One region of the Bacillus safensis genome, then DNA from elsewhere that is predicted to be linked to it. Evidence: a T-box and tRNA genes for the amino acid it is inferred to sense, from the RefSeq annotation. Region 1 holds a T-box; the other holds one or more tRNA genes.
What was found. The T-box of region 1 lies ahead of AAYR28_RS12585 (valine--tRNA ligase). A T-box ahead of a tRNA ligase gene usually reads a tRNA of that ligase, here a tRNA-Val.
Positions count from the first base shown of each region.

Region 2: it encodes a tRNA-Val, which carries the amino acid that the T-box ahead of AAYR28_RS12585 (valine--tRNA ligase) is inferred to sense. The anticodon was not compared.

Region 1 is NZ_CP154909.1:2,439,267-2,455,271, forward strand. It holds gene radC (RadC family protein) at 1-596, opposite strand, end outside; gene AAYR28_RS12565 (Maf family protein) at 644-1,213, opposite strand; gene AAYR28_RS12570 (SPOR domain-containing protein) at 1,391-2,407, opposite strand; gene AAYR28_RS12575 (prepilin peptidase) at 2,565-3,296, opposite strand; gene AAYR28_RS12580 (bifunctional folylpolyglutamate synthase/dihydrofolate synthase) at 3,445-4,749, opposite strand; gene AAYR28_RS12585 (valine--tRNA ligase) at 4,815-7,457, opposite strand; T-box leader at 7,517-7,746, opposite strand; gene AAYR28_RS12590 (hypothetical protein) at 7,915-8,103, shown strand; gene ysxE (spore coat protein YsxE) at 8,155-9,186, opposite strand; gene AAYR28_RS12600 (LysM peptidoglycan-binding domain-containing protein) at 9,224-10,546, opposite strand; gene hemL (glutamate-1-semialdehyde 2,1-aminomutase) at 10,683-11,975, opposite strand; gene hemB (porphobilinogen synthase) at 12,003-12,971, opposite strand; gene AAYR28_RS12615 (uroporphyrinogen-III synthase) at 12,971-13,762, opposite strand; gene hemC (hydroxymethylbilane synthase) at 13,759-14,691, opposite strand; gene AAYR28_RS12625 (cytochrome c biogenesis protein) at 14,729-15,559, opposite strand; gene hemA (glutamyl-tRNA reductase) at 15,567-16,005, opposite strand, start outside.
Region 2 is NZ_CP154909.1:1,132,597-1,148,601, forward strand. It holds gene AAYR28_RS05705 (methionine biosynthesis PLP-dependent protein) at 1-230, shown strand, start outside; gene metC (cystathionine beta-lyase) at 227-1,405, shown strand; tRNA gene AAYR28_RS05715 (tRNA-Val) at 1,534-1,606, shown strand; gene AAYR28_RS05720 (hypothetical protein) at 1,985-2,836, opposite strand; partial or broken gene AAYR28_RS05725 (SMI1/KNR4 family protein) at 3,086-3,902, shown strand; gene AAYR28_RS05730 (Rap family tetratricopeptide repeat protein) at 4,094-5,200, shown strand; gene AAYR28_RS05735 (winged helix-turn-helix transcriptional regulator) at 5,583-5,921, opposite strand; gene AAYR28_RS05740 (RidA family protein) at 6,027-6,410, shown strand; partial or broken gene AAYR28_RS05745 (peptidoglycan-binding domain-containing protein) at 6,530-6,710, shown strand; partial or broken gene AAYR28_RS05750 (LysE family translocator) at 6,762-7,381, opposite strand; gene AAYR28_RS05755 (acetyl-CoA carboxylase carboxyltransferase subunit alpha) at 7,677-8,621, opposite strand; gene AAYR28_RS05760 (MarR family winged helix-turn-helix transcriptional regulator) at 8,654-9,100, opposite strand; gene hag (flagellin Hag) at 9,552-10,505, shown strand; partial or broken gene AAYR28_RS05770 (hypothetical protein) at 11,028-11,217, opposite strand; gene AAYR28_RS05775 (stress protein) at 12,206-12,625, opposite strand; gene AAYR28_RS05780 (sialate O-acetylesterase) at 12,677-13,507, shown strand; gene catA (type A chloramphenicol O-acetyltransferase) at 13,637-14,296, shown strand; gene AAYR28_RS05790 (Rap family tetratricopeptide repeat protein) at 14,485-15,597, shown strand; gene AAYR28_RS05795 (hypothetical protein) at 15,587-15,757, shown strand.

The sequences.
Region 1 (16,005 bases):
AGCTTTCCACATTCAAAAAGTCGCTGTGTGACTTCAATATCTTCCCTGCTCGGCGTCGGGTCTCCAGATGGATGGTTGTGCACACATATAAATGAAGCAGCCGAACGTTTAAACGCCTCTTTGAAAATTTCACGCGGGTGAACGATGGATGAGTTCAAACTTCCAATAAACACAGTATGTTTATGAAGAACTTGATTTTTTGAATTGAGATAAAGACAAACGAAATTCTCCTGTTGTAAAAACCTCATATCTTCCATCACATATTTTGCCCCATCCTCTGGTGTGCGGATCACATAGCGGTTGTCCGTCGTTTGATGGTGTAATCTAGTGCCGAGTTCTAAAGCAGCTAATAGAGAGACCGCCTTCGCCTTTCCAACTCCTCGAATCTTCGACATTTCTTCAATTGAGGCTTCTCTTACAGAGCGAAGACCGCCAAATGTTTGCAGAAGTCTTGCAGAAATTTGGAGAACTGATTCCTTTTTTGTGCCTGTCCTTAAAAGAATCGCAACAAGTTCATGGTTTGACAGACTGCCGGGACCATATTTCATAAATCGTTCTCTCGGCTTTTCATCTTGAGGAAAATGCTTTAGCAACATAGGGAAATCGTTCATGATGCCCACTCCTTTTAGATTCCTTCCTGTCATCAAAAAGGGGTGATTCCAAATGTTTCGAGCACTCTAACTGTTTTGGCAATAGGGAGACCGACAACGGAAAAATAATCACCATCTATTTTTTGAACAAACAGTGCGCCTTTTCCTTGAATGCCATAGCTTCCCGCTTTATCAAGCGGTTCTCCCGTTTCGATATAACGGTCTATTTCATTTTGCGCAAGTGTCCAAAACGTCACTTCTGTTTGTTCATAAAATGTTTCTTTTCTATTCTCTGACTGAATCGTGACACCCGTCAAGACTTGATGTGTCTTTCCTGACAATAATTGAAGCATTGAGGCCGCTTCTTCCTTGTCTTTTGGTTTCCCAAGACATTTGCCGTCAATTGCAACAATCGTATCTGCACCAATAATCACAGCTTCGGGATATAATCTTTGAATATTACTTGCTTTTTGTTCTGCCAACCATTGGACGTTCTCTGCAGGAGAAAGGTTTCGATTTATTTCTTCTTTTAATTGACTTGCTTGAATGTCATAAGAAAACCCTGCTAGATCAAGCAATTCTTTTCTTCTAGGGGATTGAGATGCGAGAATCAATTGGTTCATGTTTGTTCATCCTTTCAGGGTTTAGCCTAAGAAGTAAGATACCCATTCATCCTATCAAATGTACATCTTACCGACAATTTACGAAAATTCATTTTTCATGTTCCTTCATCATTATGTTGGATGCAAAAGAAAAAAACTAGTCATTTTTTGACTAGTTTGGTTTCTTAAAATATGATTTTACGTATTTAATTGATCAAGCAGTGCCTGCTGAGATTTCCACCCGTTTTCAGCAGTAGGTTCATTTAACAGCTGCACCGCTTTCAGCAAACTGCTTTTAGCTGGTGCGTCCGTTGTTTTGGCACTTTCAAGCTCAGAGATCAGCTGCGCAACGTCCTTTTGATCCACATCATCCCCTGCAATGACCTTAGAGGATAAAACAGATGCCTTTTCTATTAAACTAGTCAGCTCCTCCGGTACTTGAAATGAGAGCTCCTTGCCTCCCCACGCCTCAAAGTGCTGATCAATCAGCTTCTTCCCAACAGCACTTGTCATGCCCTGTTCTGTCGCAAGCCCGGCAATAACATAATAGCCATCATCCATTGAGACCTTTTTCCCCGCGTATCCTGCTTCTTTTAAACTGCCAACTAATTCATCTGCTCCTTTTTCAGAGGAAAACTTTCCAGCCTGTACAACATATGTTGAAAAGCTGCCAGAGGCGCTTTTTTCATCTTTATTCTCTTTTGATTCATCAGCAGTATCTGCTGGCGGCGCATCCCCGCCCGCTCTCATCGATGATTGATTTCCGGAAGCTGAAACGCTGATATCTCCCCCTGATGGATTCTGATTACCATCTTGACTTAAGCTAAGTGCAAACACACCTAGGCCTGTCCCAAGAACCACTGCAAACACAATCGTTGTCATCACTCTCTTAAACGGGCCGCGGTTTTTACCGAACTTCTGATCAAAGGAGCCTTTTTTCTTTTGATAAGGTGTGACGACCTTTGGATCAGAATGATAAATATGATCAGCTGCATCATCCCACTGGAAATCTTCTTCTTTCGGTTTAGCCGGTTCTTCCTCGGAAGCAGCAGTCTCCAGTTCTGACTGCCTTTTTTCCTCCCAATTCGAAAACGTCACTTGATCATCCTCTTGTTGTTTTAGCGGCTGATGGTCATCTTCATGAAGCATTTCTTCTTTGCCATTAATATTGACTTTTAACCCTTGTTTTTTTGCCTGCCTTTTTTTCACTGTCATTCCCCGCTTTCTGACATTGTTTGTAAGAAAGACCTTTTTGTCCAATGAATCAGCGCGAATGTAACCCGTCCTTCTTTCTGTTTCACACTTTAACATAGCGGATAAAAAAAAGAACAAGACTTTTGTCGGCAGGGAAAAAAAGTGTTCGCCAATTTTTTCAACCGGTCGACCCGGTGAACGGGAGCATGACATGAGCTCCATAGAGATACAGCCAAAAAGAAAAAGAGATCGCAGGAACAAAGGGAAATGGCTCATCTAATCGAAAGGAAAAAACCTTCGCATAGACGATTCCAGCAATACACGAGAGGAAAAGAATGAGAAGGAATGGCTTGAATCCTAAGCAAAATGCAATTACTCCGAACAGCTTGACATCAGCTCCGCCCATGCTATTTGGCTTGAGACGATCTAAACTATAAAACAAGAGAAAGCAAAAAAGAAGCGAAGCCGCTCCTTCCCACCAAATAAGAAGAGGTTCAAGCGTGCGGTATATGACGAAAAGAGGGAAAAAGAAGAGAAACAGCTCGTTTGGCACCCTCATATAAAGGAGATCGCTCACGACAGCAATCACAAATAAACTACAAAGAATCACAAGAAAAAGACCTTCAAACGAAATACCAGCGATTCTATACATGAGCAAAAAAAGACTGCCTGACAGCAGCTCAATCAGTGGATATAGCAAAGACAGCCGAGTGCCGCAATGTTTACAAGTCCCCCTCAATAATGCATACGAAACTAGCGGAATCATCTCGCGCAAGGAAAGCGGCTGTTTACAGGCTGTGCAGTGAGAACGAGGAAAAAGAATAGACCGCTTCAGTGGCAGCCTTTCACCAACTAGATGAAAGAACGACCCCATGGTGATGCCTGCAAGAAACACAAAAATGCCTATCATATATCGTGACCCCTTCCGAGAATAAGATAGACCGGATTTTACCACGACCGTATTCATTGAGCACATAGCGAAAATATGATTTTACTTCCCTTCTGCGTATCAAAAGGAAAAAACGCAAGAGGCATTGAAGCCACTTGCGTTTTTTTTGTTACCCGATCATACGATTTCGTATATCTGAAATAAAATAAAGAGAGCCTGTCACAAGAATCACCGCTGAAGGATCATCACTTTTTTTCTGAATGAACTCAAGCACTGTACGAGGGTCATCATCATAAGACTTTGCGTCTAACTGACTGCATACATAAAGCTTTTCAGCTGATTCGGCTCTTGGAAAATCAAATGAAACAAAATGGATAGAAGAACTAACGGCTTCAAGCTTTTGAATCATTTGCTTGTACGGCTTATCTTTTAAAGCACTAAAACATATATGCACCTGTTTAGTAGAAAAATGAGCTTGCACAGTTTCAATTAAACGGTCGATCCCTTCTTCATTATGAGCACCGTCTAAATACACTGGAGGATGATCTTTGACTTTTTCAAACCTTCCAGCCCAAACTGCCTGCCGAATGCCTTCATATATTTGCCCTTCTGTCACGCTAATATAGCCTTCTTGCTCCAGCCATTCAATGAGTAAAACAGCAAGGGAAGCATTTTGCCTTTGATGCGTTCCAATTAATCCTGTTTCAAGCTGAGGATACTGCCTTTTTGATGTGCGTAACGTGAATCGTTCACCTGTTTCTGTCGGCTGCTGCTCATCAAAACTACAAGTATCATGTAATGAAATACATTCGGCATTCTTTTCTTTGGCTGTGTTTTGAATGACAGAAAGAGCTTCAGGCTGGTGAACTGCCGTGATCATCGGAATACCCTCTTTGATAATGCCCGCTTTTTCAGCTGCAATTTGTTCAAGTGTGTCACCTAAAATGGCCATATGATCATGACCAATCGATGTAATCGTTGTTAAGATAGGCACAGCAATATTTGTAGAATCAAGCCTTCCGCCAAGCCCTGTTTCCAAGAGGACAAAGTCTACTTGGTGCACATGATCAAAATAAGCAAATGCACATGCTGTAATGATTTCAAATTCTGTTGCTGCGCCAAGCTCTGTTTGATCTAATTCATCAACAAGAGGCTTGATTTCATTCACCAAACTCAGCCATTCTTCATCCTCTATAGGCGCTCCGTTCACGCTGATTCTTTCATTGAACGTTAGTATAAATGGGGAGGTGAAAGTTCCGACCGAATAGCCGGCTGCCTGTAAAACAGAACGCGTAAACGCAATGGTTGATCCTTTACCATTTGTACCTGCAACATGTATTGCTTTTATGCTTTGTTCCGGATTTCCTAGTCTGTTCATCAGCCATTTCATTCGTTCAAGACCCGGTTTTACACCAAAGGCCAGTCTGCTGTGAATCCACTCAATCGCTTCATGATAGGTTGTAAACAATGTCATCTCTCATTTCATACGAAATTTTCAAAAAAGACGACTCCATTTCATTAGGAGCCGTCTTTTCAACCTTATGCTTTCAGCTCTTCAATACGCTTTTGAACAGCTTCGCGTTTTGCGACATAATCACGTTCTTTCGCACGCTCTTCTTCTACGACACTTTCAGGTGCTTTTTTCATAAAGCCTTCGTTGCCAAGCTTTTTCTGTACTCGTTCCACTTCTTTTGTCAGCTTATCAAGCTCTTTTTGCAGACGTGCAATTTCTTCATCCAAGTTGATTAAGCCTTCAAGCGGCAGAATGAGTTCTGCTCCAGAAATAACAGCCGTCATCGCTTTATCACTAGCTGGAACATCTGTGCCAATTTCAAGAACACTTGGGTTCGTGAAGCGCTCAATATATGAACGATTTTTCTCTAAACGTTCCTGAACATCAGACGTAGATGCTTTAATGTAAAGCTCAACTTGTTTGCTCATTGGCGTGTTCACTTCACTGCGAATGTTACGAACAGAACGAATGAGTTCAACAAGCAGCTTCATATCAGCAGAAGCTTGTTCGTTGGAAAGCTCCGGCTTCACTTCAGGCCATGCCGCTACAGTAATGGACTCACCTTCATGCGGTAGATGCTGCCAGATTTCTTCTGTTAAGAACGGCATAAACGGATGTAGAAGCCTCATCGTTTGATCTAATACATACGCAAGGATCGAACGAGTCGTTTTCTTCGCCGCTTCGTCTTCACCATAAAGCGGAAGTTTCGCCATTTCAATGTACCAATCACAGAAATCATCCCAAATGAAGTTGTATAAATGTCTGCCCACTTCACCGAATTCATACTTGTCAGCAAGCTGTGTGACACTTTCAATTGTTTCATTTAAGCGTGTTAAAATCCATTGATCAGCAACTGATTTTTCTCCTGATAAATCAAGCTCATTATACGTTAAACCATCCATATTCATTAAAGCAAAACGGGATGCGTTCCAAATTTTGTTCGCAAAGTTCCAAGTGGATTCAACCTTTTCAAAGCTAAAACGAAGATCCTGACCTGGTGAGCTTCCAGTCGCTAAGAAATATCTTAATGAATCCGCACCGTATTTGTCGATGACCTCCATTGGATCAATTCCGTTGCCAAGCGACTTACTCATTTTACGTCCTTGTTCGTCGCGGATGAGCCCATGAATGAGGACATCTTTAAACGGTTTTTCTCCTGTGAATTCAAGACCTTGGAAGATCATGCGGGATACCCAGAAGAAAATGATGTCATAGCCTGTTACAAGCAGATTGGTTGGGTAGTAGCGCTTGAAGTCTTCACTGTCTGCATCTGGCCAGCCCATTGTAGAAAACGGCCACAGCGCTGAACTAAACCATGTATCAAGTACATCGTTATCCTGTTCCCAGTTCTCAATATCTTCTGGCGCTTCAAGTCCAACGTATACTTCTTTCGTTTCTTTATGATACCAAGCCGGAATGCGGTGTCCCCACCATAGCTGACGAGAAATACACCAGTCACGGATATTTTCCATCCAATGTAAATATGTCTTTTCAAATCGGTCTGGAACAAATTGAACTTGGTCGTCTCCTTTTTGCAGATGAATGGCTTCGTCTGCCAGCGGCTGCATTTTCACAAACCATTGTGTCGATAAATACGGTTCAACGACAGCTCCACTTCGCTCACTATGACCAACTGAATGCATGTGGTCTTCAATTTTGAACAAAATGCCTTCCTCTTGTAAATCCTTCACAAGCTGTTTGCGGCATTCGAAACGGTCCATTCCTTTGTATTTAAGGGCATTCGCATTCATTGTGCCATCTTCATTCATGACAAGAATACGCTCTAGCCCGTGGCGGTTTCCAAGCTCAAAGTCATTCGGGTCATGAGCAGGTGTAATTTTCACAGCACCTGAGCCAAACTCCATATCGACATAGTCATCACCGACGATTGGGATTTCACGGCCTGTAATTGGTAAAACCACTGTTTTTCCAATCAAATGCTGATAGCGTTCGTCATCAGGGTGTACGGCTACGGCTGTATCCCCCAGCATAGTTTCAGGTCTTGTTGTCGCAATTTCAATTGAACCTGTTCCATCTGAAAGCGGATATCTCAAGTGATAAAACGCACCTTGAACATCCTTATAAATCACTTCAATATCAGAAAGTGCCGTTTTCGTTGCTGGATCCCAGTTAATGATGTACTCTCCGCGATAAATAAGCCCTTTTTCATACAATTGAACAAACACTTGGCGAACGGCTTTATTCAGACCTTCATCTAAAGTAAAACGTTCACGGGAGTAATCGAGGCCAAGACCCATTTTCGCCCACTGGCTGCGAATAAAATCTGCATATTCTTCTTTCCACTTCCACGTTTCTTCCACAAATTTCTCCCGGCCAAGGTCATACCGGCTTACGCCTTCTTCGCGAAGCTTTGCCTCGACTTTTGCTTGAGTCGCAATACCGGCATGGTCCATACCTGGAAGCCAAAGAACGTCATAGCCCTGCATCCGTTTCATACGTGTCACGATGTCTTGGAGTGTAGAATCCCATGCATGCCCAAGGTGCAGTTTTCCTGTCACGTTTGGTGGAGGAATGACGACTGTATATGGATCTTTCGTTTTGTCATTTTGTGCTTCGAAGAATTTCCCTTCAAGCCAGTACGTATAGCGGTCTTTTTCAATCGCATTTGGATCGTACTTTGTTGGCATTTCTTGATTATTTGTTCCCATTTGTGTAACCTCCACATTTTTTCGGCTGATGAAACATAAAAAAAGCCTTTCCATCCTTATAAAAGGACGAAAAAGCTTTTTCGCGGTACCACCTTTTTTCACGAGACACATATACGTGTCCCATACACTCTAAAGGATAACGGGGTTCTCCCGAATTTCTCTACTTGTTCATTCAAGAAATTAAGCTCACAGGCGACCTTCCAAACAAGTACATCCTAGGAAACCTTTCAGCTCTTGGCTTCCCTCTCTTTAGGGTCTTGCTCGTACTCTTCCTGATCCACGCTTACGATATATCACGTTCATCAGCACATACTCATCTTTTATTAATATTACTAAATGCCTTTTGTTTTCGTCAATCATCTTTTCCGCTTTTCTTCTTCTTTATACAAATTGGGCAGGCACCCTTCGCCCTTTTGCCCATATGATAATAACAAAATGAAGAAGGAGGGCGTTTGATTTGAAGAAGATCAATCCTTACACACTTCCCCCCTGGCTGAGACAAATTCGGGCAGTTGCTTCCCAAGTCGTTCTCCCGATTGCTATATTTCAAGGATTTCGTACGATCATTTTCCCTACGACATTTGACGTCCTCATTCTAGGTATTCTTATTTTTCTCGCCTGTGCCTTTCATCTTGATTGGTTTTAAAAACTCATCATTATGTACCTGCCCATATAAAGCCAACGCAGTATAACCTCGTCATTCCGCCGATGACGAGGCACTTTGTTCTTCTTCAAGCCGTCTAGCCTGCTCAATTTCGTGAATTTTCATGACGGTCGGCTCAGAATTTTTCATCTGCCAATACGCTCTTAACAGCTGCTGGCAGCTTTCCATTTCATCCTGCCCGCCTGCTTCATAGGCTTTTACTGTATCAAACAGCCCTTGCGGATAAGCGAGGTAGCTTAGGAACAAATGCAGTTCTTCCTCCCGAAGAGGGTTTCCTTTTTGATACGTATAAAACAAAGAAGTGCATTCAGGACAAGACGTAGGATAGGTTTTGAAAGTCCGAAAGTAAAAGGTCAGAAGATCATAAATGGGGGAGGCTTTTTTAGACCGCTCGAAATTGGTGAAATGTCCTGTCCCTACATCATTATACAAAAAGTGATGGATCGATAGCTGCCCATGATTTAGCACAACACGCGTTGTCTCTTTGTCTTTCATTTCTTCATGCCAATCTTCTAAACGTTCAAGCGCAAATTCACTGGCAGACATCGCCTCTGAAAAATACATAGCAGCGGCCAGCTCAAATGGCGACATATACCACGTTTGTTCTGCCCGCTCTATGAATCGTTCATACATGTCTTTCTCTGTTTCCCATTTGGTCTTGATTTGTGTGTAATGTGCTTCTATCTCTTGCTCTGTGATATCCATCATGACTTCAGTCCGCTTATGAAGTCTTGCAATCTCTTGAAATAAATATTCGTGCTTATCGTCCTGCTCTTCTCTCTTTTCATTCGTCAGCCACGGCATCAGATAGTATGCATACTGGCTTTCCCGATGACTTGAGAAAAAGGAACCGCTCGTCGTCCGATAAATCGGCACAAAGGAGCGATAGCCCTTTGATTCCAGTTCAAGCATTTGTTCTGTAAATTGCATATGCCGGCTGGCTTTTACTCGCTTTAGAGCAAATACACCCTGCTTTGTATATACCTTAATGACAGCAGGACTGACAGGTTCAATATATTCAGCCTCAAGTCCGTATTCGTATAAGACAGATTGGATTTCATCCACGTTCACTCACCACATTTTCTCGGTCAGTCATCGCTTGCTATGCATTGCTTTTTTGATATTCAGGAATATAAAGAATCTGCCCTTCCTCAAGCTCCGCATCAATCGATAATGAGTTTGTGCGAAGAAGCTGCTGCACATTCAACTGATATCTCTCACAAATACGATCGACCGTATCTTCTTGCTGAACTATACATATTTTCATGCGGGAAAAATCTTCCTCCTCCTGCTTAGCGAACAGCTTTGTTAAATAAAGAGAATTCTCACTGCCAGACGTTTCTCTCACGTCTTCTTCAAGCTCCTCTTCTTCTTGAGCTGACTCATATATTTTAGGTGCTTCCCGTTCATATAACCGCCCGAGCTGATATTCATCATCGTGCGCCTCATGCTCAGGCTCCACTTGATCAGCAGGTGATTCAAAAGCCGGATACGACTGTACCGTTTCTTCCTGCTCTTCAGCAGCTTCCGGATCCTTTCTTACTTCCACTTCAAAGAACGGCTCTTCCCGCTCCTCTTCTTCTAATAGCTTTGGCGGTTCAAAAAATGGCGGTTCCTGCACCTGAGCTTCAGGGATGGATCGATAACCAAGCGCCACAGCTTCTTCTTGATTATTCGGCTGTTCTGGCTGTTCTGGCTCTTCAGGTTCTTCTAATTCTTCAGGTTCGTCGGACGCTTCCTCTACTTCCCTGTTCACCAATTCTATCTCAATTTCTTCTTCCTCTTCTTCTTGTACTTCCTGCACTTCCTGTTCCTCTTGCTCCGCGCGCGTATCATGTTGGAATACAGGCTGATTCTCATCATGCTCACGTTCTTCGCCTTGCAGCTCTTCTTGTTCTTCTTGTTCTGGCTGCAACTGATAATCGTAGGCCATATCGCCATAATCCACTTCAGGACGATGGACAAATTCATACGGCTCCTCTACAGGCGCCGGAGGCGTTTCCTCGTCTAATAAGCCCTCAATGGCTAAATCAGCCTGAATGGTGAGCAAACGATTCTCTGTCAGCTGGTAATCAAACGCATCAATAAACACAAACACATCATTTAAATGACTAATTTTGTTCTTCGGAATGGTGATATCGACTGGAAATTGATGCAAAAGCTCCGCCGTTCCGTCTTCTCTGACCTTTACCTCATCTGCTTCCCTGTATGTTGGAAAGGAACTCAATTCACCCAATAGCTCCTCTTGATTTATGTTGTATTCTCCTGTTAGCTCGAGTGAACCTCTAATAGAAACATAATCATTCACTTCTTGAACGAGAATGTCAGGGTCGAGAGAAATTGACAGCAGCTCACTGACTTCCTGTCCGCTTTTAAAATAAATGGATTCTTCTACCGAAAACTGTAATCGATTGTTTTGAGACAAGTCGGTGTCCTCCTTTCATCTAATCCTTAAAAAATAAAATTAGATGTCAATACAGTTGTATGAGGGAGGAAGTGAAAATATGATTGGTTTTCTCTAATGCAAAAAAGCCGATATGTCTCCATATCGGCCTTTTGTTTTATCGACGTAGTTTTTGAAAAACCTTTTCCACTGTCTCAATCGTATATTCGATGTCTTCATCTGTATGAGCTGTTGACAGGAATAGTCCTTCAAATTGAGAAGGCGGGAGGAAGATGCCGTGATCGGCCATTTCCTTGTAAAATTCAGCGAATAAAGCAAGATCAGCTGTTTTCGCTTTGTCATAATTGATCACTTCTTCATTTGTAAAGAAGAATCCGATCATGGAACCCGCACGGTTAAATGTTAATGGAATTCCGTATGCTTTTGCCGCTTTCGAAATGCCTTCTTCTAAACGGTCACCTTTTCGTTTAAATTCTTCATAAGACTCAGGTGTCAGCTGTTTTAGGGTTTCTAAGCCTGCTGTCATCGCAAGAGGGTTACCAGATAACGTTCCTGCTTGATATATTGGACCGCTTGGCGCAATTTGTCTCATAATATCCGCTCTTCCGCCATAAGCACCGACCGGAAGACCGCCGCCAATCACTTTACCAAGGCACGTCAGATCAGGTGTGATGCCAAAATAGCCTTGCGCGCAGTGATAATCCACACGGAAGCCTGTCATGACCTCATCAAAAATAAGCAATGATCCGTATTGCTCCGTGATGTCTCTTAGTCCTTGCAAGAAACCTTCTTGCGGAGGGACAACCCCCATATTTCCTGCGACCGGCTCTACAATAACACCAGCGATATCATCTCCGAATTCTTGAAAAGCAAATTGAATACTTTCTAAATCATTGTACGGTACTGTGATTGTGTTACTTGCAGTCCCTTCAGGAACACCAGGACTATCCGGCAGTCCAAGCGTTGCTACTCCAGAACCAGCTTTAATGAGCAAAGAATCACCGTGGCCATGATAGCAGCCTTCAAATTTCACAATTTTATTTCTGCCTGTAAAACCACGAGCTAGACGAAGTGCACTCATCGTCGCCTCTGTACCAGAGCTGACCATGCGAATAACTTCGATGGAAGGAACCCGTTCTGATACAAGTTTAGCTAATTCATTTTCAACTAACGTAGAAGCACCGAAGCTTGTCCCATTTTCCGCTACTCGCTGAATGCTTTCAACGACACGGTCATTCGTATGTCCTAAAATAAGCGGTCCCCATGATAAAACATAATCGATGTATTCATTTCCATCAATATCATAGATCTTGGCGCCTTTGCCTCGTTCCATAAAAATCGGGTCTGTGTTGACTGATTTAAATGCACGCACAGGGCTGTTGACACCACCAGGCATTAATTGCTGTGCTTCTTCAAATGCTTGCTTTGATTTTTCATAGCTACGTCCCATTTCAACGTCCTCCTGTCTATCCGTTCTTTATTCTGAGAGCCATTTTGCTGCATCTTTTGCATGATACGTAATAATGAGTTCTGCTCCTGCACGTTTCATGCTTGTCAGCATTTCAAGAACAAGCTCTTTTTCAGAAATCCAGCCATTTTGAGCGGCGGCTTTCACCATCGCATACTCTCCGCTCACATTATAAGCAACAACAGGGAGTGTAAATTCATTTTTCACATCGCGCATAATGTCTAAGTAAGAAAGAGATGGTTTGACAATCAAGAAGTCAGCTCCCTCTTCTACATCAGATTGCGCTTCTCTTAGAGCCTCTAAACGGTTTGCAGGGTCCATTTGATATGTTTTACGATCTCCAAACTGCGGTGTACTATGTGCCGCATCACGAAACGGACCGTAAAATGCACTTGCATATTTCACCGCATATGACATGACAGGTACATGAATAAAGCCTGCTTCATCAAGTGCCTCACGAATGGCAACAACAAATCCGTCCATCATATTTGAAGGCGCGATGATATCTGCACCTGCACGCGCTTGGCTGACAGCAGTTTTCGCTAATAGCTGAAGAGATTCATCATTTAAAATTTCTCCATCTTCAACGATTCCGCAATGTCCGTGATCTGTATATTGGCATAAGCAAGTGTCTGCAATGACCACGAGCTCTGGGAAATGCTTTTTGATTTCAAGCGTTGCTCTTTGAACAATGCCATGATCGTGATACGCCTCACTGCCTACATGATCTTTATGATCCGGCACACCAAATACAATGATCGATTTGATGCCAAGATCAACAAGCTCTTGGACTTCTTCTTTCACGAGGTCTACAGAAATGTGATATACACCCGGCATTGAAGAGACTTCTTTTCGTACATTTTCTCCCTCTACAAAAAAGATCGGGTAAATGAAATCAGATGGTCTTAAAAAGGTTTCTCTGACTAATTCTCTCATTCCTGCACTTGTCCGCAATCTGCGGTGTCTGTTAAATTTCATCAATGGTTCAACTTCCTTTCAGATAAACGGCACATTAAATCAAGCATTCCGTCTATCGTATAAGTATCTGGGGTTTCAGAAGAAATCCCGTATTGAAGCAGTGCCTCTTTTGTCAGAGGACCGATCGTCACAAAACAGGTGTCAGATGCAGCCAGCATCGCTGCGTCTGGTTCCATCACATGCATAAAAGAATGAACAGTGGATGAGCTCGTAAATGTAATAAAATCAAATGATTGCTTTGTCATTGCCGATTTAAGTGCAGCAATTCCTTCCTCATCCTTGACTGTTTCATATAAAATCCATTCTTTTACTTCTATGCCGAGCGGAACGAGGGTCTCTTTCACCACATCTCGTGACAGATGCCCTTTTGCTACAAACACACGCTCTCCTGGGCGTACATGATCAAGTAATGCATCTGCCAGCTCTTCCGCTATAAATCGTTCTGGCACCACATCCACCTTCAAGCCGTGCTGCTCAAGATAGGCAGAGGTTTTCTCTCCTACAGCAGCGACTTTCAAATGGGTTAAGCTCTTATGTAAATGATGGTCTTTTATGTAATTCAGAAAAAAAGACGCACCATTCACACTCGTGAAAACAAGCCAGTGGCTATTTTGTAAGTCCTTTAAAAAGGCCTGCGCTTTTTCTTTTGTGAGCGTAGGCTCAAACCGAATAAGAGAGGTTAAAACCGCATGGCCGTTCAGCGCTTCGATCTTTTGCTGAAACACGCCCGCTTGACGTTCATTTCGAGTGACAAGCACCGTCTGTCCGTGAAGCGATTTGCCTATGCTCATTGAGACAGATCCTTTTTCACCTTGTCGATCAAATCCTTTGCTCCCTTATCGGCCATCTGCTTCGCACACGCTGTTCCTATGGCTTCAGGGTCAGTGCCTGTGACGGTTTCTCGAATAATCGTGTGCCCATCAGCAGATGCAACAAGACCTGTTAGTTCAATTTCATTATGCTCATTCATCGTTGCATAGCCGGCGATCGGCACCTGACAGCTTCCATCCATTTGTTTGAGGAAGGCTCTTTCTGCGAGGACCGTTTTCTTCGTATATTCATTCGTAAATTGGGCGAGAAGCTTAAGCAGCTCTTCATCATCCCCGCGGCACTCAATCGACAGCGCGCCTTGTCCAACGGCAGGAAGGCACGTCTCAGGAGATAAGAATTCCGACACGACCTCTTTGCTCCATCCCATTCTAGACAGACCGGCGGCCGCTAGAATAATGGCATCATACTCTTCATTTTTCAGCTTTTCCAATCTTGTATCAATGTTTCCTCGAATCCATTTAATCTCAAGATCTGGTCTCTCCTGAAGAAGCTGGGCGCTGCGCCGTAAGCTGCTCGTTCCCACAATTGCGCCCTTAGGCAGTTCGCTGAGACTCAGATGATCCTTCGAAATAAGTGCATCCCGCACATCTTCACGCTCAGGAATACAGCCAATCACTAAACCTTCCGGAAGAGCAGCCGGCATATCTTTCATGCTGTGCACCGCCATATCGATGTCATGATTCAGCATCGCCTGCTCGATCTCTTTAACAAACAGTCCTTTTCCGCCAACCTTAGATAAGGTCACATCTAAAATTTGATCACCCTTTGTCACAATTTCTTTTATTTCAAAAGAATAAGAAGGGTTTAGTTCAGACAGCTTTTGAATGACCCATTTTGTTTGTGTAATTGCCAGCTTACTTCGTCTAGAACCTACTTTAATTGTACGCAATACGTCTTCCTCCCGACAATGCCTTTAAGACTCATCATTATTGAAACCAATGAAAGGTTGATAAGCTACCAAGCAGAAAATAATTGATCATCAGCACAAGAAATGAAGCGACATTCCATAGTGCCACGATTTTGCCCTGCATATTTCTCACCAATCTGATATATAAGTAAAAGCCGTATAAAAACAGCATAATAAACGAACCAAGCACCTTTGCATCTGTCCAGTACAACGTATCATACGAAATATATGCCCAAATGATGCCAAGAATTAAACTAAGCAAGAGCATTGGCACACCAATAATGTTTAATACGTACGCCATATGATCGAGCTTTGATAAGTCTTCAATTCTCAGAAGCCATTTTCCCCATTTTTTCTTTTTCAGTAAACGATATTGAAAGAGATAAAGCAGTGAAAACGCAAATGAAAGTGAAAAGGCACCGTAGGATAAAATCGCCATCGTAATATGAATCACGAGCAGTTCACTCGTGAGCTTCCCCGTTAGTTCTGCTGAATGGAGGTCAGATGGTGTAAAGGTGTGAATCGCCATCATGGAAAAACCGATCACATTTGTAAAAAAGACAATAAATTCAACGCGCAATACCTTTGTTAGGACAAGAGAAAGTGTCACAAGCACCCACGTATAAAAATATAACCCCTCTGCTACATTCAACACAGGGAATCGGTCTGTTTCCATCATAATATAGAACATGTAGACTGTTTGCAGCAGCCAGACAATAGAAAGCAACCAGAAAGCCATTTTTCCAGCCTTCCGGTTGTGTTGAAGAAAATCTATGAAATAGAACAAGACACTTAGTGCATAGATTAAGATCGTCGCTTCATTGAGTCTCGCTACAATGGATTCCATCATCGCTTAATCACTCACTGGCAACTGTAGCAAAGCCTTGTGCCATATTTGGTTTGAACAGCTGAAATGATCCTTGCTCCACCTGCATTGGCTCGACCTTTTGCTCTTCATCTTCAACCTGTAAATCAAAGATTTCTTTAAAGAGTAAAAGCTTTTCCTCTGCATTCGGCTCCGCGGCAATTTCTTTTGCCTTTAAGATAGGATCTTTCAACATTTGGTTGATGATGCTTTTCGTATGTTTATTTAACAGCTTCATTTCACGGTTTGTGAGGTTTGGAAGCTTCCGCTCAATACTCTGCATCGTATCGGCTTGAATTGTGAGTGCCTTTTCTCTAAGTGCAGAAATGACCGGAACAACACCTAACGTATTCAGCCATTGCTTAAATTCCACAATTTCTGCTTCAATCAGGAGCTCGACCTGCTCAGCCACTGCACGGCGCTCTTTTAAG
Region 2 (16,005 bases), 1.3 Mb from region 1:
TGAAGCAGCTGAAAACGATTTGTTTTGCTGAAAGCCTTGGCGGAGTCGAAAGCTTCATTACGTATCCTGCAACGCAAACGCATATGGATATTCCAGAAGAGATTCGCATTGCAAACGGTGTATGTAACAAGCTGCTCCGATTCTCTGTTGGCATCGAGCATGTAGATGATCTGAAATCAGACCTAAAACAGGCACTATCACAAGTAAAAGAGGAGGTACACGCCAAATGACCACACACGATTGGACACTCGAAACACAACTCGTTCATAATGCGTTTAAAACAGACCGTTCAACAGGTGCAGTCAGTGTACCGATTCAGCATGCATCCACATTTCATCAAAGCAGCTTCGATGAATTTGGCCAATATGACTACTCCAGATCTGGGACTCCGACACGTCAAGCATTAGAGGATACGATTGCAGCGCTGGAAGGTGGAACGAGAGGGCTTGCCTTTGCATCAGGCATGGCAGCCATTTCAACCGCTTTTCTTCTATTATCAAAGGGAGATCATGTCCTTGTCACAAGAGATGTGTACGGCGGTACTTTCCGAATGATCACCCAAGTTCTTTCAAGATTTGGAATTGAGCATACCTTCGTGGACATGACGGATTTGAATGAAGTCAAAAGAGGCATTCAATCAAATACAAAGGTCATTTACATGGAAACACCGTCAAATCCAACACTAGGGATTACAGATATTGAAGGTGTCGTCCAGCTTGCGAAAGAGCATGGCTGTCTGACTTTCTTAGATAATACGTTTTTAACACCTGCGCTTCAGCGTCCGCTGGACCTTGGTGTTGACGTTGTTCTGCACAGCGCAACGAAATTTTTAAGCGGCCACAGTGATGTGCTGTCAGGCTTAGCCGTTGTGAAAGATAAGAAGCTGGGAGAGGAACTCTATTCACTGCAAAACTCCTTCGGTGCAGTCCTTGGCGTGCAGGATTGCTGGCTCGTGCTAAGAGGATTAAAAACCCTTCAGGTCAGATTAGAAAAAGCAAGCCAAACGGCATATGAACTCGCTACATTCCTCAAAGAACATCCTGCGGTGAAAAAAGTATACTACCCAGGCTTAGATGACCATCCGGGTGCAGATATTCAGCGAAAGCAAGCAAGCGGAGCAGGAGCCGTTCTCTCATTTGAACTAGAAAACCAAGCGGCTGTCAAAGAATTGGTGGATGCCGTTACATTACCTGTATTCGCCGTCAGCCTCGGCGCCGTCGAATCGATTCTGTCATACCCAGCCAAAATGTCCCATGCGGCTATGCCAAAAGAAGAAAGAGAAAAAAGAGGGATTACAGATGGGCTGCTTCGTTTAAGTGTCGGAGTTGAAAACGGAGAAGACCTCAAACGCGACTTCAAACAAGCACTTGATCAACTAAAGCCAGTTCTTGTGAATCAGTCATAAAAGTCAGTGAAAAGCCGGTGCCGATACCGGCTTTTTGGCTTTTTTGAACAAAACCATTGACGCCTTATTGTTATGGTTATATAATAGAGACTGTCAGTAATAGAAAGCCCAGAACTGATACATAACCCGATTCCGTAGCTCAGCTGGGAGAGCGCTACCTTGACAGGGTAGAGGTCGCTGGTTCGAGCCCAGTCGGAATCATCGTTTAAACCCTTGCCTAGCAAGGGTTTTTGGTTTTTCCGGCAACGAATATTTGTTCTGTTTCTTTTGGTTGGGGACGAATTGGGGACGAACTTTTTCCATTAGATGGTTTCTCAGTATTTTTAGGATCAAAAGTATGTAATTTTCTTGCCTTGTATTGAATTTAAGGTGAAAAAATGTTTTTTATTAACCGTTTGTTATAATGCGAAAAGTAGCCCCTTTCCTTAGTGGATAGGGGCATTTTTAATAATAGATACACTTTTAATTATACCTTCCTGTATTCATATCACCAAAGGAATTTATTCAGAGCATAAAATTCTATATTAATAAGCGTACTTTATTCTCTATTCTTTAATGATTATGTTATCGATACTGATTTTAACCATTTAACCATTTAATCCAGTATGGATACAATTGATCCTTGATCTCAAAAGTAATCCAAGGAAACAGGAAGCAAAAGATAAGCAAGGTAAGGAATATCGGTATGAATAATCTTTCTAAAAATATTGTGAATTTTTTTTCACCGTCTTTTAATGTCGGTAGTGCTATTCTAGCAGTCGACATTATTATGAAAACTGTAAGAAGAATTATTCCAGAGCTTCGTCCAATTAAATAATACAAAGCATCTTTTCCCCAGATGTTCTTAATATGCGCAGATACACTATCTAACCAAGATGAAATAGAGTTTCCACCTTGAAATATTATAGATATGTTAAACTTCAAATTCTTATCGATTTCAGTGAGTTCTTTAGGAATAGGTAAAAGTAATAAACTGAAGATCAGTCCAAGTAACAAAAACATATTAATAAAAGCTAGTGCGAATTTCAATTCATCAAATGGTTTATTTAGTGTTTTGATCGCGAGCGAAGCTCGGACATATAAGGTAAATCTAATAATAAATAGCACTATTAGAATTAAATTAAAGAAGTTCAAATAACTAAAATAAATTATGCCAAATAAAATCAAAACAATTAACCAACCAATAACCTTTAAAATTTCCATTTCAGAACTATAATTCGGAGAAGAGTTTTCCATCCTATATACTATCTTTTGAGACTGATCTATAGTAGGCTGAAAAATTTTATTGATAATCTTTGTTTTACCTGTGTTGATTTTATTGTGATCCCCTTTTACAGATATGTTCGTTTTATTATCACGGGCTACTATAAATCCAATGATTCCTAAAACAGAAGCAATAATAGTTAAAATAACGCTTAACAGTTCTAACATGAAATTAACCTCCAAATATTTTTTCAAAACTTTTCATATTATAACATTTTTTGAGATTTAATGTTGTTCGTTTGAATAAATTTTTCTAATCATTTCTAAAAAATATTTCCTAGCTATTCATATAATCAAAAATTAAACGGATTTTTCATTGCGCTATCAAAACCAAAGCTGTTAAAAAAAACATTAAAAATGGTGTACTTATGTGCATATTATACTAGGGGGTACAAACCTTGAAACAAATTTTAGGAAATAGATGAGGAAGGCTATTATACGCTGGAGAAGATAAATGAGAAAAAATAGCTAAAGCAGAAAAGAAATCTGGAGCAACTTTACCGAATACATATAAAAAACTCATTCTAGAACAGAATGGTGGTTATATAGTTCATAATGCTTTTCCAACCACTCACTCTAATTCATGGGCTGAGGATCACATTCAATTTAATCACCTACTGGGAATTGCTGAAGATTAGGGGATTATGGATAGTGCCTATTTAATAAAAGAGTGGGAGCTGCCAGAAGGGCTTGTTCTAATTAGCGGGGATGGCCATACTTGGGTAGCGATGGATTATAGAAAAATGAAAAAGAATCCTGCAATTCATTATTTTACGTTGAGATGGAAGAAGACTTTAAATTAGCGAATTCCTTTGATGAATTCATTGAGGGGCTTTATACAGCTGAGTACACTGCCGATGAGGAAGCAGCAGAGGGTGAATATGAACTTTCTGAAGTTCATTTAAGTAAAGAAGAACTTGAAGCCATATTTGAATTGGACGTCCTTGATGAAGAGAATCTTTATAAAATTCAATACTACCCGATGGTTGATTTGAACGAAATTGAATGTTTTTTTTAAAAGATGCAATATCACATTGAAAAAACAAGAGATGAAGATGATCTTTATGAAGTAGCTTCTGCGATTAACAACGTTCTCTTATTGAATCCCAATATGCCAATCAACGATGAAATTAATGGAAATCTAAATCAAATTGCTAAATTTTTAGAAAAAAATAAAGATCCACTTATAGTAAATCTCGGAGAACATATTGCTATGAAAACAAGTTTCCTTTAGTAAGCTTGGGCACAAAAAACAGGCCATACTAGTGGAAGATTTATTTGGAGTATCATCAAATAATAAAAGGCATACCAGAGAGGCGAATTCGTCTCTCTTTTTTGCGGTTTCTTTTCGGTGTGGAATATTCAAACGGATGATAATATATGTAATTATAGGGAAAATAAAGGAATGGATAGGGGGAGGTTTGTTTGGGAGAAAAAGTAGCAAGCCCATTTGTTGCTAAAATGATCGGTGATTGGTACGGATATATAAAGAAACAGGACATTCTAAAGGCTGAAAATAAGAGAAAAGAGATCGTAATAGCCTTTGAAAATATGGAAGAAGATCAAAATGTCTTATTATACTTTAACTTGATTGATTCCAGATACAAAATGTTGGCGCAGGAGTTTGAGGGATCAAAAGATATATTGAAGCAAATAGACATTGAAGAGAAGCAGAAAACGGATGACATGATTCAGTATTATTATTTCTTCTTCAATGGCATGTATGAGTTTTATAAAAAGCGCTTTTCAGACGCTATCAACTATTATCATATTGCAGAGACCCGACTTCGAAACGTTCCTGACGATTTAGAACGTGCTGAATTTAATTATCAGCTTTCGATTGCATACTACGAAATCGCACAAAATCATTTCTCCATTAACCACGCCAAAAAAGCTTTAGAAAGCTTTAAATCAGCAGATTTACAAGAGAGTCGGGTTGCTACTACTCTAATGGTAATCGCATCAAATAAGATGGATTTAAACCAATTTGTACAAGCTGAATCCACCTATAAGGATGCTATCAATTTAGCAGCAGAATCTAAAATTGATTTTCCACAAGCGCTAGGGTATTTCAATCTTGGGATATGTTATGAGCGTCAAGGAAAGCTTCAGCAAGCTTTAGAATGTTTACATAATGTCTTTTCGGTTGAATTAAAAAAGCCACACAAACCACTGTATATGAGAACAAATTACATGTTAGCGCGTGTACTCTTCCAGTTAGATAAAAAAGCTCAAGGGCTGGATGCACACAACGAGTCACTCATGTTAGCGAATGAATTAGCTGACAATGCGTATATTGCTAAGTTAAATATCATACATTCAATATATGTAACAGATGATGAAATTCAGCTCGACGCAGCTCTTGATGTACTGAAAAATCAAAAACTTTGGACAGATGCCGCAGAATTGTCAATTATGGCAGCAAGATTTTATAAAAAGCAGGATAATTACAAACTGGCATCAAAATACTTTGATGAAGGTTTGGAATCACAGGCCAAAAAATTGACATGGATGGAGGAGGAAGCTGAATGAAGCACCTGAAAGTTATGATATTAAGCCTTACCGTATTAATGGGGATCACAACCACTGTACATATAAATTCCTCAAATGATTTTCAAACCGCAGAAAACGGCTACTTTGGTTAAGCATGAAGTCTATTAATAAAAAAGCCCTTTTTGGGGGCTTTTTTTATTTGAATATTATCTGCTATTTTCATTGCTGTTTCAATTGATCAAAACACAACTTCAAAACGTATAGGCAAAATAAAAACAGACCCTGCAAGGTCTGTTTTTATGGGGACGGATGGGGCCTAATCATTACTATCTTTTTCATTAAGATTAGAAGTTCCCTATACGCTCCATTGCTTTATCAAAACCTTCATAGTCAATACTTGAATTATCTATACAAAAAGAATTTAATTACTGCGATTTTTCTCTCCCCAATCACATAACTGTTCTAAAATTGGTAAAAGTGTTTCTGCCTTATTTGTAAGACTGTATTCCACTTTGGAGGGGACTTGTGGATATTCCTTTCGTATAATCATCCCATCTGCCTCTAAATCTTTAAGTTGTGCACTCAATGTTTTAAAGGTAATCGTTCCAAGTCTCCTTTTCATATCATTAAAGCGAACGGGTTGATTTTCCGAAAGGAGATACAGAATTAGCATTTTCCATTTGCCTCCTATAACTGATAAAGTATATCCAAAAGGTGTCTCTTGGATATTACCCGTTTTTCTATAATCGGCCATACTCATATTGACACTATCCTTTCTGGTAGTAACTATCTAAATAGTGCGTACTTTTTTTCTCTCTATATTCATTTTATACTTACTTTACTTTGAAATAAAGGAGAGAAAACGATGACTAATATTAAAACCTACAATCACAATCTATGGGATCACGGTATTACCCAAGGATATAGCGTTAAAGGAACAATCTATATTTCAGGTCAATTTTCATACGATAAAAATGGTATGTTCGTTGGTAAGGAGAATATTGAAGCTCAGACTCTGCAAACATTTGAGAACCTTGATCGGGTATTGGTGGAATTGGGAGCTACGAAATCCAACATTGCATATGTTGAAATTTTTCTAACAAATCCACAAGAACACTCAGAAACGGTCATAGATCTATTCAAGGAATACTTAGGTCAACACAGACCAGCTGGCAGTCTCATTGGTGTGACATATCTGGCTTTCCCAGAGCAATTGATTGAAGTCAAGGCTATCGCACACACTGATTAAATATGTTATCATTTGACCAATTCTCAATATCAATACAAGGGATAGAATAAGGATTCGAGCTAAACCATCTATGATGATTAAAATGAACAAACTATGCTAGAGTAATGCCTTACAGTATTTTTCTAACCTCAAAAGGTAGCCGAAAAAATGGGATAGACGGCTACTTTGGAGCAAAAATAGAAAATGCGGTCAAACGATTCCAGCTCTTGCATGCTTAGAGCTGATGGTATCTATGGTCCGAAGACAAAAGCAGCTCTTCAAAAAGTATTGAAAATAAGTAAAACCCCCTGTCCTGTGTAGGATAGGGGGTTTTTATGTTTTAAATGATTTAACTCTACTTGTGGTCAAAATTTAATGTTTTGGATTTGTAAACAAAAGTTTTACACCAAAACCTACTAAAACTAGTCCTGTTATTCTGTCAATGGTCATTTGAACTTTTGTTGATAATAGGAATTTCCTGATGTATCCAAGCAGAAATACAATCGTCGTAAACCACAGTATAGATAATAGGGCATAAATAGAGCCCATAATGACAAATTGAAGGCTAGTATTGAACTGTGGTGTAACGAATTGAGGTAAAAACGTTAAAAAGAATATAGCAACCTTTGGATTTAAAGTATTTGAAATTAAACCTTGTTTAAAAGCAGATTGTTTTGGAACTACAACATCATGAAAAGATGTATCGTCTTTTTTTTCTTGTTGACGAAAGAAGACACGCCTAGATATATAAGGTAAATAGCACCTAAATACTTAATGATTTCAAACGCTAAGGCAGACTTCATTAAAATTAAAGAAAGTCCAAATGCTGCGGCAAGTGTATGAATGAGAGCGCCAGATGTAAGACCTAATGCCATCTTCATCCCATCACATTTTCCTGTTCCGATGGTTCTTTTAGTAATTAACGCAAAATCAACTCCAGGAGAAGCAACGACAAATAAGGTAAGAAGAAGGAAAGTCACAAAGTCATTCATCTCCTCACATCCTTTCAAAAGTGATAATACATACTAACGCAGAAACATTTTCATTGCAACATGAGAGTGCCTTAATTAGCAAAAACATCGAACTAATGAATAAGTAAAACCCTTGGCCATAAAGGTCAGGGGTTTATTTCGGTGTTTATTTTTCAGGAGACGTTTTTCTGAAATCCTTATTCACTATGTTTGATCCCAAAAAAACAAAGGCTCCAAAAGGTGTGTCCAGTTTAAGAGGTTATTTGCAAAATATATAGACTTTTTGCGAGAATCCTCCGAAAAACTTTAAATATTTTCATTTATAATTCTCTATTTGTCTATACTTTTCATATCGCTGTTGTATTAGCTCTTCCGAAGATAATAGTATCAATTGTTTTAGAGATGATGCGATTGCAGATTCAATCATTTTTGCCTGTGATTTTATATCATTTTGTGCTCCACCTTTCATTTCAGGAATGATTTCATCAATAATTCCTAACTGTTTTAAATCTTTTGCTGAAATTTTCATATGTTCAGCAGCTTCTGGAGCATACTTAGCGTCCTTCCATAGGATAGATGCTGCTCCTTCTGGCGAAATGACCGAGTACCATGAATACTCTAACATATGGATATGGTTACCGACACTAATGCCAAGGGCTCCACCACTTGATGCCTCTCCAATTACAATACAAACAATTGGCACTTTAAGTGTAGTCATTTCAAATAGATTTCGAGCTATCGCTTCAGAAATTCCACGTTCTTCAGACCCTTTCCCTGGATAGGCGCCTATTGTATCAATAAATGTAATAATAGGGCGATTAAATTTATCAGCTTGTTTCATAAGTCTTAGCGCTTTTCTATAACCTTCTGGATGTGCCATTCCAAAATTTCTTTCTATATTTTCCTTTGTACTTCTACCTCTTTGATGACCAATAACCGTAACGGGCATCCCTTTAAATTTTGCAATACCACCTATCATTGCTTTATCATCACCATATAATCGATCACCATGAAGTTCGAGAAAGTTTGTAAACAATAAAGGTATATAGTCCAATGTCGTGGGCCGGTTACGCAGCCTTGCAATTTGAACTCGTTGAAAAGGTGTAAGATTAGAATAAATTTCATCTTGCATTTTATTTAAACGTTTTTCTAATACATGAAGTTCTGACGATAAATCTACATTATTTTCTTTCATCATTTTCTTTAATTCATCTAATTTCTCTTTTAATTCAATAATAGGACGTTCAAAATCCAAACTCATTTTATCCTCCACATGTTATGAATTACCTCACTCTAATCAAAAGGCTTAGAAATAGAATCAATAAATAATTCAAAACCATCCATAACTATTTTTTGTTCTGATTCTGATAAATTATTGAGAATTTTTTGATAAAATGTAATGGATTGCTCTCTTAAGCAATGAACAGTTATGTGACCTTTTTCTGTGAGGTGCAGAAAAAGTTCTCTTCTATTTTTTTCATTTACTTCACGATAAACAAGCCCCTTTTTTACTAACTTATCTACTAATCTACTTACAGTTGAAGTCTCTAATCTAAGTTTATTGGATAGTTGCCAAACAGTTAATTTTTCCGCCTCTAGTTCCTCTAACGCCATCATTTGAGAAGTTGGTAGAGGTTTTTCAAATGGTCCATTGGGCAAATTTTGAGATTCAAAAACCCCAGTTATTATAATCATTTTCTTAATATCTGTTCTTAGTTTTAAGGCATCTTCTCTTTTCAAAAAGGTCACCCTCCTACAATTCATGTATCATACATCAATTGTATTATACATGAATATGATTTTTTCACAAGCTTAACGTAAGCCAATATGACAACATGGACGAGATATTTCTTCTTGTTAAATGTGTCTAATTTGTGAAATTAACAATTTCCACAAACTAAAATATATGGAAGTTCAGTCTATAGTAGGTAACATAATACTCATTGTTATGGCGAGTATCTAGTCTCGTAAAAGTGACAAGAATAATCATTTTGCATGAATAGGAGGAGATTTTATGATGATTATTGCCATAACTGATGTTACGTACGGTAGTAAAGTTAGAGAGCCAAAAGGTGCTCTGCGTTACTACTAAACACATGCCTTAGAAATCGAAAATTCTAAGGAAGAGCTTCTCATTCAAATGGACTTTACAGATTAGCTCTCGAAAAAAATTACACGGAGGTAATAGGAAATGAGAATTAACCACAATATCGCAGCACTTAACACATTGAACCGTTTGTCTGCAAACAACGGTGCGAGCCAAAAGAACATGGAGAAACTTTCTTCTGGTCTTAAAATCAACCGTGCAGGAGATGACGCTGCAGGTCTAGCAATCTCTGAAAAAATGCGTGGACAAATCCGCGGATTAGAAATGGCATCTAAAAACGCACAAGACGGTATCTCTCTTATCCAAACAGCTGAAGGTGCATTGACTGAAACTCACTCAATCCTTCAACGTGTTCGTGAACTAGTCGTTCAAGCTGGAAATACTGGTACACAGCAAGGTGAAGACTTAGCTGCAATTAAAGATGAGATTACAGCGCTTGTTGAAGAGGTCGATGGTATTTCTAATCGTACTGAGTTTAATGGAAAAAAATTATTAAATGGTACGTTTAATGGAACAGGCACACCAGAAGTTCCGCCGACAGATCCAGATGATCCAAGTACAGGTACACCTGCAACTGAAGGTGATGCTTTAGTATTCCAAATTGGTGCAAATGCTACACAACAAATTAAGGTAAACATTCAAGATATGAGCGCTGCTGCTTTAGGCGTTACTGACGCAGATGGTGCAGTCGAGACAGGTAAATCTGTTAAAGATATCGATGTTTCTAAATTTGAAACAATCGCAGCTGATGACGATGGTGGATTTGATGATCAGTTAGCAATCGTTGATGGAGCTATTAAGCAAGTTTCTGCACAACGTTCTAAACTTGGTGCAGTTCAAAACCGTCTAGAGCACACAATCAACAACCTTGGTGCTTCTGGTGAAAACTTAACGGCTGCTGAATCTCGTATCCGTGACGTTGACATGGCAAAAGAAATGAGTGAGTTCACGAAGAACAACATTCTTTCTCAAGCTTCTCAAGCTATGCTTGCTCAAGCGAATCAACAGCCACAAAACGTACTTCAATTATTACGTTAATAAACCAAAAGCCCCTATATAAAGGGGCTTTTTTTGTTTGTCTTTATTCAGTTCGATGTCTTATTTTATAGATCGTTCTAAAAGCCACTTCAACGCCAATGAATACGACAAATAATATTACTATCCAACTAACCAATTCTGCCCAAATATTTGACATGGTAATCATGCCGAACTGACTTAATCTCGATTGAATTACAAGGGAGATTCAAGCAGTAATAAACACAGACTCTTTTTCAACATCAGTTCCAGCCAATGATTCTAAATGATTTTTGATCTCTAATGAAATATCCTTTGGTAAACCATCATTGATAACTTTGGATTCATCAAAGGAGAAAGTTTCAGTTGATTTCACCTTGACAGGGTAGAGGTCGCTGGTTCGAGCCCAGTCGGAATCATATAAAAAGACGTTAATACAGAGCCATTCTTGAGATATTCGAGAGTGGCTTTTGTATTTCTCAGTGTTGGTCATTATCCTGTTTTTCACAAACAGAGAGCTACATAAAGCAGCTCCCTGACAAGTAATCAATCTTTCTTTTTTTTGTAGTCTTTTATTAAGCTTGAAATAGTTAAACCCATTACACCAAAAGCGACTACATAAAATGAAATTTTTGTAACAGATGTATCGATTTTTCCTAAAATCAACACAATAGCGATAATAGCGGCGGGTAAAAGTGATTAACAAACCTTTGGATGCCTTATTTTCATGTGTCACTAGCCGAGCACCTCCTTGATGTTTCACCATTTAGGTGTGTTTTAGTTCATTTTAAAAAACGAACAACATGATGGTTTTTGCAACCCACCATGCTGCATTTTCACTTCCAGTCACTTTAAGAGCGCCTGTATAGTGTTCGAGAGTGATTAAAATGGTTTCTAACCCTGTTACACCGCCTATCATTACTTTCAATTTTGTTGGTAATTGGACATAAGCTCCTTTTATTGCTTTTATAGAAGATGTGAATTTACCGTGTAGAGCAGCTTCTCCGTTTGGTTTGGACTCTGCTTCTTTTTTTGCTTTTTTGAACTTTGCTGTTTCTTCTTCATTGAGATTCCAATACTGTGCAAACTCATCTATTGTAGGCTCTTTTGATTGATCAAAAGAAGTTTTTACAGATCAATAAAAAAAAGGACTGTTCTTTTTCGAGAGCTTTAGTAGCATTTGCTTCTGCAAAAGGTGTGAATATAAAAACAGAAATTCCTGCAACCGTTGATAAGATTAACCCTTTCGAAAAAACTTAGTTTTTCCATAATAAACTTCTACTTTTGAATATATTTTAGAAAATTAGGCTTTCAACGAATGTAAGGCTAATTTAGTAATACAATATTTTGTTTTAGCTGTTAGAAATATTCCTCCTATTCTAATGGGTGTTATTATTTGTAAATAAAAGAAGTAAATAGGTTATTTGTTATACGGTTTGAACGGTACAATATGCATGCATATTAATGATGAAAAACATGAATAACAAAAAAATGTAAACAACAAAGATTAAGAATAAAGAGGTAACATTTTTAGTCTTAAAAAACGAAGGAATACCGGAGGATAAAAAGCGTCTGTAGTAACGGTAGAAGTGTATTAGAGGTGTCACTGGTAATGACAGAATTCTGTACCTCTACCTTGACAGGATAGAGGTGACGGTTCGATCCATCGTAAAGAATTCTTCTTTGTTAAAGATTAAAGAAGCAATCAGTAAAAAAATATGAAACTATTTTATTTCCTCATCCATCACTTTCTTATATTTTTCAAACTCAGAATCCTTCATTTCTCCGTTCATTTGAAGCAGGAAGTTCCCTTTTGAATATGTGTGAGAGAAGAACATAGATCCAGCATTTCCTAACTCATCATAATATGATTTGGCCTGGTTAAGGTCAGTTTCATTTCCAAATTTAAAAATCCTTCCACCAGCATTTTCACCTAAAGAAGGAATGAGAATCCTTTTTCCTTCTTCTCTTATATTTCCAAACTCTTTTCGTTCAAGATCAGTTGGTTTTTCTGCTTCAAGCCCAGCACTTTTGAAAGCTTCAATCACGTTGTCTGTGGTGAGCTGTTTTTTAGTAGATGCTGCACTGCTACAAGCTGTTAACAATAATAAACATGTAAAAAATAATACAAAATATTTCTTCAACGTTCAGGTGAATACACATTTGATAAAATAATTAGCGAGGGGGAGAAAGATATGAAGTCATTTTTACTAATTGGACAATCAAATATGGCGGGGCGCGGCTTCAAACATGAAGTTCCTCCGATTTATAATGAAAGGATCATGATGCTGCGAAATGGTAGATGGCAAATGATGACTGAACCCATTCATTTTGATAGGCCGGTAGCTGGCGTAGGACTGGGGGCTTCCTTTGCGGCGGCTTGGTGTAAGGATCATGAAGGAGAGAAGATTGGCCTTATTCCTTGTGCAGAGGGTGGCAGTTCCATTGATGAGTGGTCGCCGGATGAAGCATTATTTCGTCATGCAATAAGTGAAGCTAAATTCGCAAAGGAAAGTAGCGAATTGGCAGGGATATTATGGCATCAAGGAGAAAGTGACAGCCAAGATGGGAAATACAAAGAATACTATGAAAAAATACTAAGATTATTTCATGAACTAAGAACTGAATTATCCGTACCTAACATTCCGCTTGTAATAGGAGGTTTGGGTGATTTCTTGGGAAAGGCGGCATTTGGCGCAGGATGTGTGGAATTTTCACTGATTAATGAGGAACTTCAAAAATATGCACATCATCAGGAAAATTGTTATTATGTTACTGCGAAAGGTCTTATACCTAACCCGGACGGAATTCACATCAATGCGATGTCCCAGAGAATATTTGGTATAAGATATTATGAAGCATTTCGAAAAAAAGAACATATACATGAGCCAATAACAAATGAACATGAGTTAGTGAATGAATGTCATAATAGAATGAATACCTCAGCAGAGAAAAAATATATAGCACTAGAACAGTTCACGTTAGGGAAGATGACTTACGAAGAGTTGCTGAAGGCTTTATCGTAGGTAAAACTCATAGTAGACTTTGAATGGACAAAAACATGACATATCTCTTGAAAGGATGATTGTGGTGGTGAAAACAGATAAAGTCTCCTCCTGAATACAGTAAATCACACATTCAGGAGGAGATAAAAAATGTTTAAACAAATAGATGAAAATTATCCGAGAAAAGAGCACTTTCATCATTATATGACGTTAACTCGATGCTCATATAGTCTGGTGGTTGATCTAGACATCACGACATTGCATTCAATATTAAAAGAAAAAAAGCTAAAAGTATATCCTGTGCAAATTTATTTGTTAGCAAGGGCTGTGCAAAAAATACCGGAGTTTCGGATGGATCTAGTGAACGATGAACTTGGTCACTGGGATCTTCTCCATCCTAGTTATACGATTCTAAATAAAGAAACAAAGACATTTTCAAGTATTTGGACACCTTATGACGAAAACTTTGCTCGGTTTTATAAAAGCTGTGTAGCGGACATTGAAACTTATAGTGAAAGTAACAAACTATTTCCGAAACCTAATATGCCAGAGAACATGTTCAATATTTCAAGTCTACCTTGGATTGATTTTACTTCTTTTAACCTTAATGTATCCACAGATGAAACTTATTTGCTGCCAATATTTACGTTTGGTCAATTTAAGATGAAAGGAGAAAAAATCATCCTACCCGTTGCGATTCAAGTACATCATGCTGTTTGTGATGGCTATCACGTCGGTCAATATGTGGAATATTTGAGGTGGCTTATAGAACATTGTGAAGAGTGGTTAAGCGATTCATTGTATACTTAATTTTCAAAAGGTGTAGTCATTTAGAAAAAGGCAGACTTTGCAGAGTCTGCTTTTTCTGTTGTTAGAAGAAATGTGTAAAATCGCGGTTACTCAATTGTTCTTTTTGCGGTTTCTTTTCGGTGCCTTGTAAACTTAAACATGTGATAATAAATGTAATATAAGGGAAATTAGTGGAAGGGGAATAAGGAATGGAGAAAGTTCTTTCTTCACATGTTGGTGTGAAAATAAATGAATGGTATAAAATGATTCGGCAATTCAGTGTCCCCGATGCAGAGATTTTGAAAGCTGAGGTAGAACGAGAAATTGAGCGAATGGAAGAGGATCAAGACCTGCTCATTTACTATCAATTGATGTGTTTTCGCCATCAGCTTATGCTCGATTATATAAAACCTTCATTCGATCAATCAATTTCCGCGCTAGTCGATAAAATAGAGAATTCTAACCATCAACTGTCTGGAATGTTGCAATACTATAATGCCTTTTTTAGAGGTATGCATGAATTCAGTAAGAAAGAGTATGTACAAGCCATTCAATATTATAAGATTGCTGAGAGGCAGCTGGCGCTTGTTGTAGATGAAATTGAACAAGCAGAATTCCATTTTAAAGTTGCTGAAGCATATTACATTATGAAACAAACCCATGTTTCTATGCACCATATTATAAAAGCCCTAGAGATTTATGATCGTTATGATCTTTATAAGGTGAGAAAAATTCAAAGTCTATTTGTGATCGCAGGAAATTATGATGATTTTAAACGATATGAGAAGTCGCTCCCCCACTTACATAAAGCACTAGATCTTGCTGAAGAAATAAATGATCAAAGATTAATCGCTAAAACTTATTTGAATCTTGGAAATACGTATGACAGGCAACAGGATTATATTAAAGCTGCTTCCTTCTATAAAAAAGGGTTGGATAAGATGACTGAAAACAATGAAGATATTAAACCAAGATTATTTTTTAGTTTAAGTTGGACTTTGTTTAAAAGTGATAAAACAAAAGAAGCACTTGAATATATCGCTAAAGGAATAAAAAGTGCAACAGCAGAAAACAATCTGTTTTATAAAACATTGCTCAATTCATTAAAGACAATTTATGTAGATGAAGGTATTGAAAATATACGAAAAATGTTTAAAGGGTTAGAGGAAAAGAAGTTGTATCCTTATATTGAAGAGTTTGCTTTAAGCCTTGCAAATCTTTATGAAAAAAGGAATGATTCGGAGAGGCTAGCAGATTATTATAGAACTGCCATAGAAGCTCAAACCGAAATCCAAAAAGGGGAGTGTTTATATGAATATTAAAATGAAGATATTGATTAGCGCCACTTTATTGGTAGGTGCTGCTTGCCTAGGTTCTTTTAATTACTCACAAGAATCAACTGATCGAAATATCACTGTATTTCCTCAAAAAACCGATCGAAACACGACGATGATCGATCCAAATTCAACATTTGAAAACTAATAGGCAAAACTAAACAGACCTTGAGGGTCTGTTTTTTTTAAATGGGGACAGATTGGGGACGAACCCTTTCAGTTTTTTATCAGAAATGCACTTGCACATTATAGAACCTTATTAAATCAGTCTTTTTCAGAAAACGTCCGTTTGCTTCGGATGAGGTCATTCACCTTGATAGGGTAGAGGTTGGAATCATCTTTGAAACTCTTGCGTAGCAGGTTTTTTTTGTTTTTCTGTCAACGAATGTTCTGTTT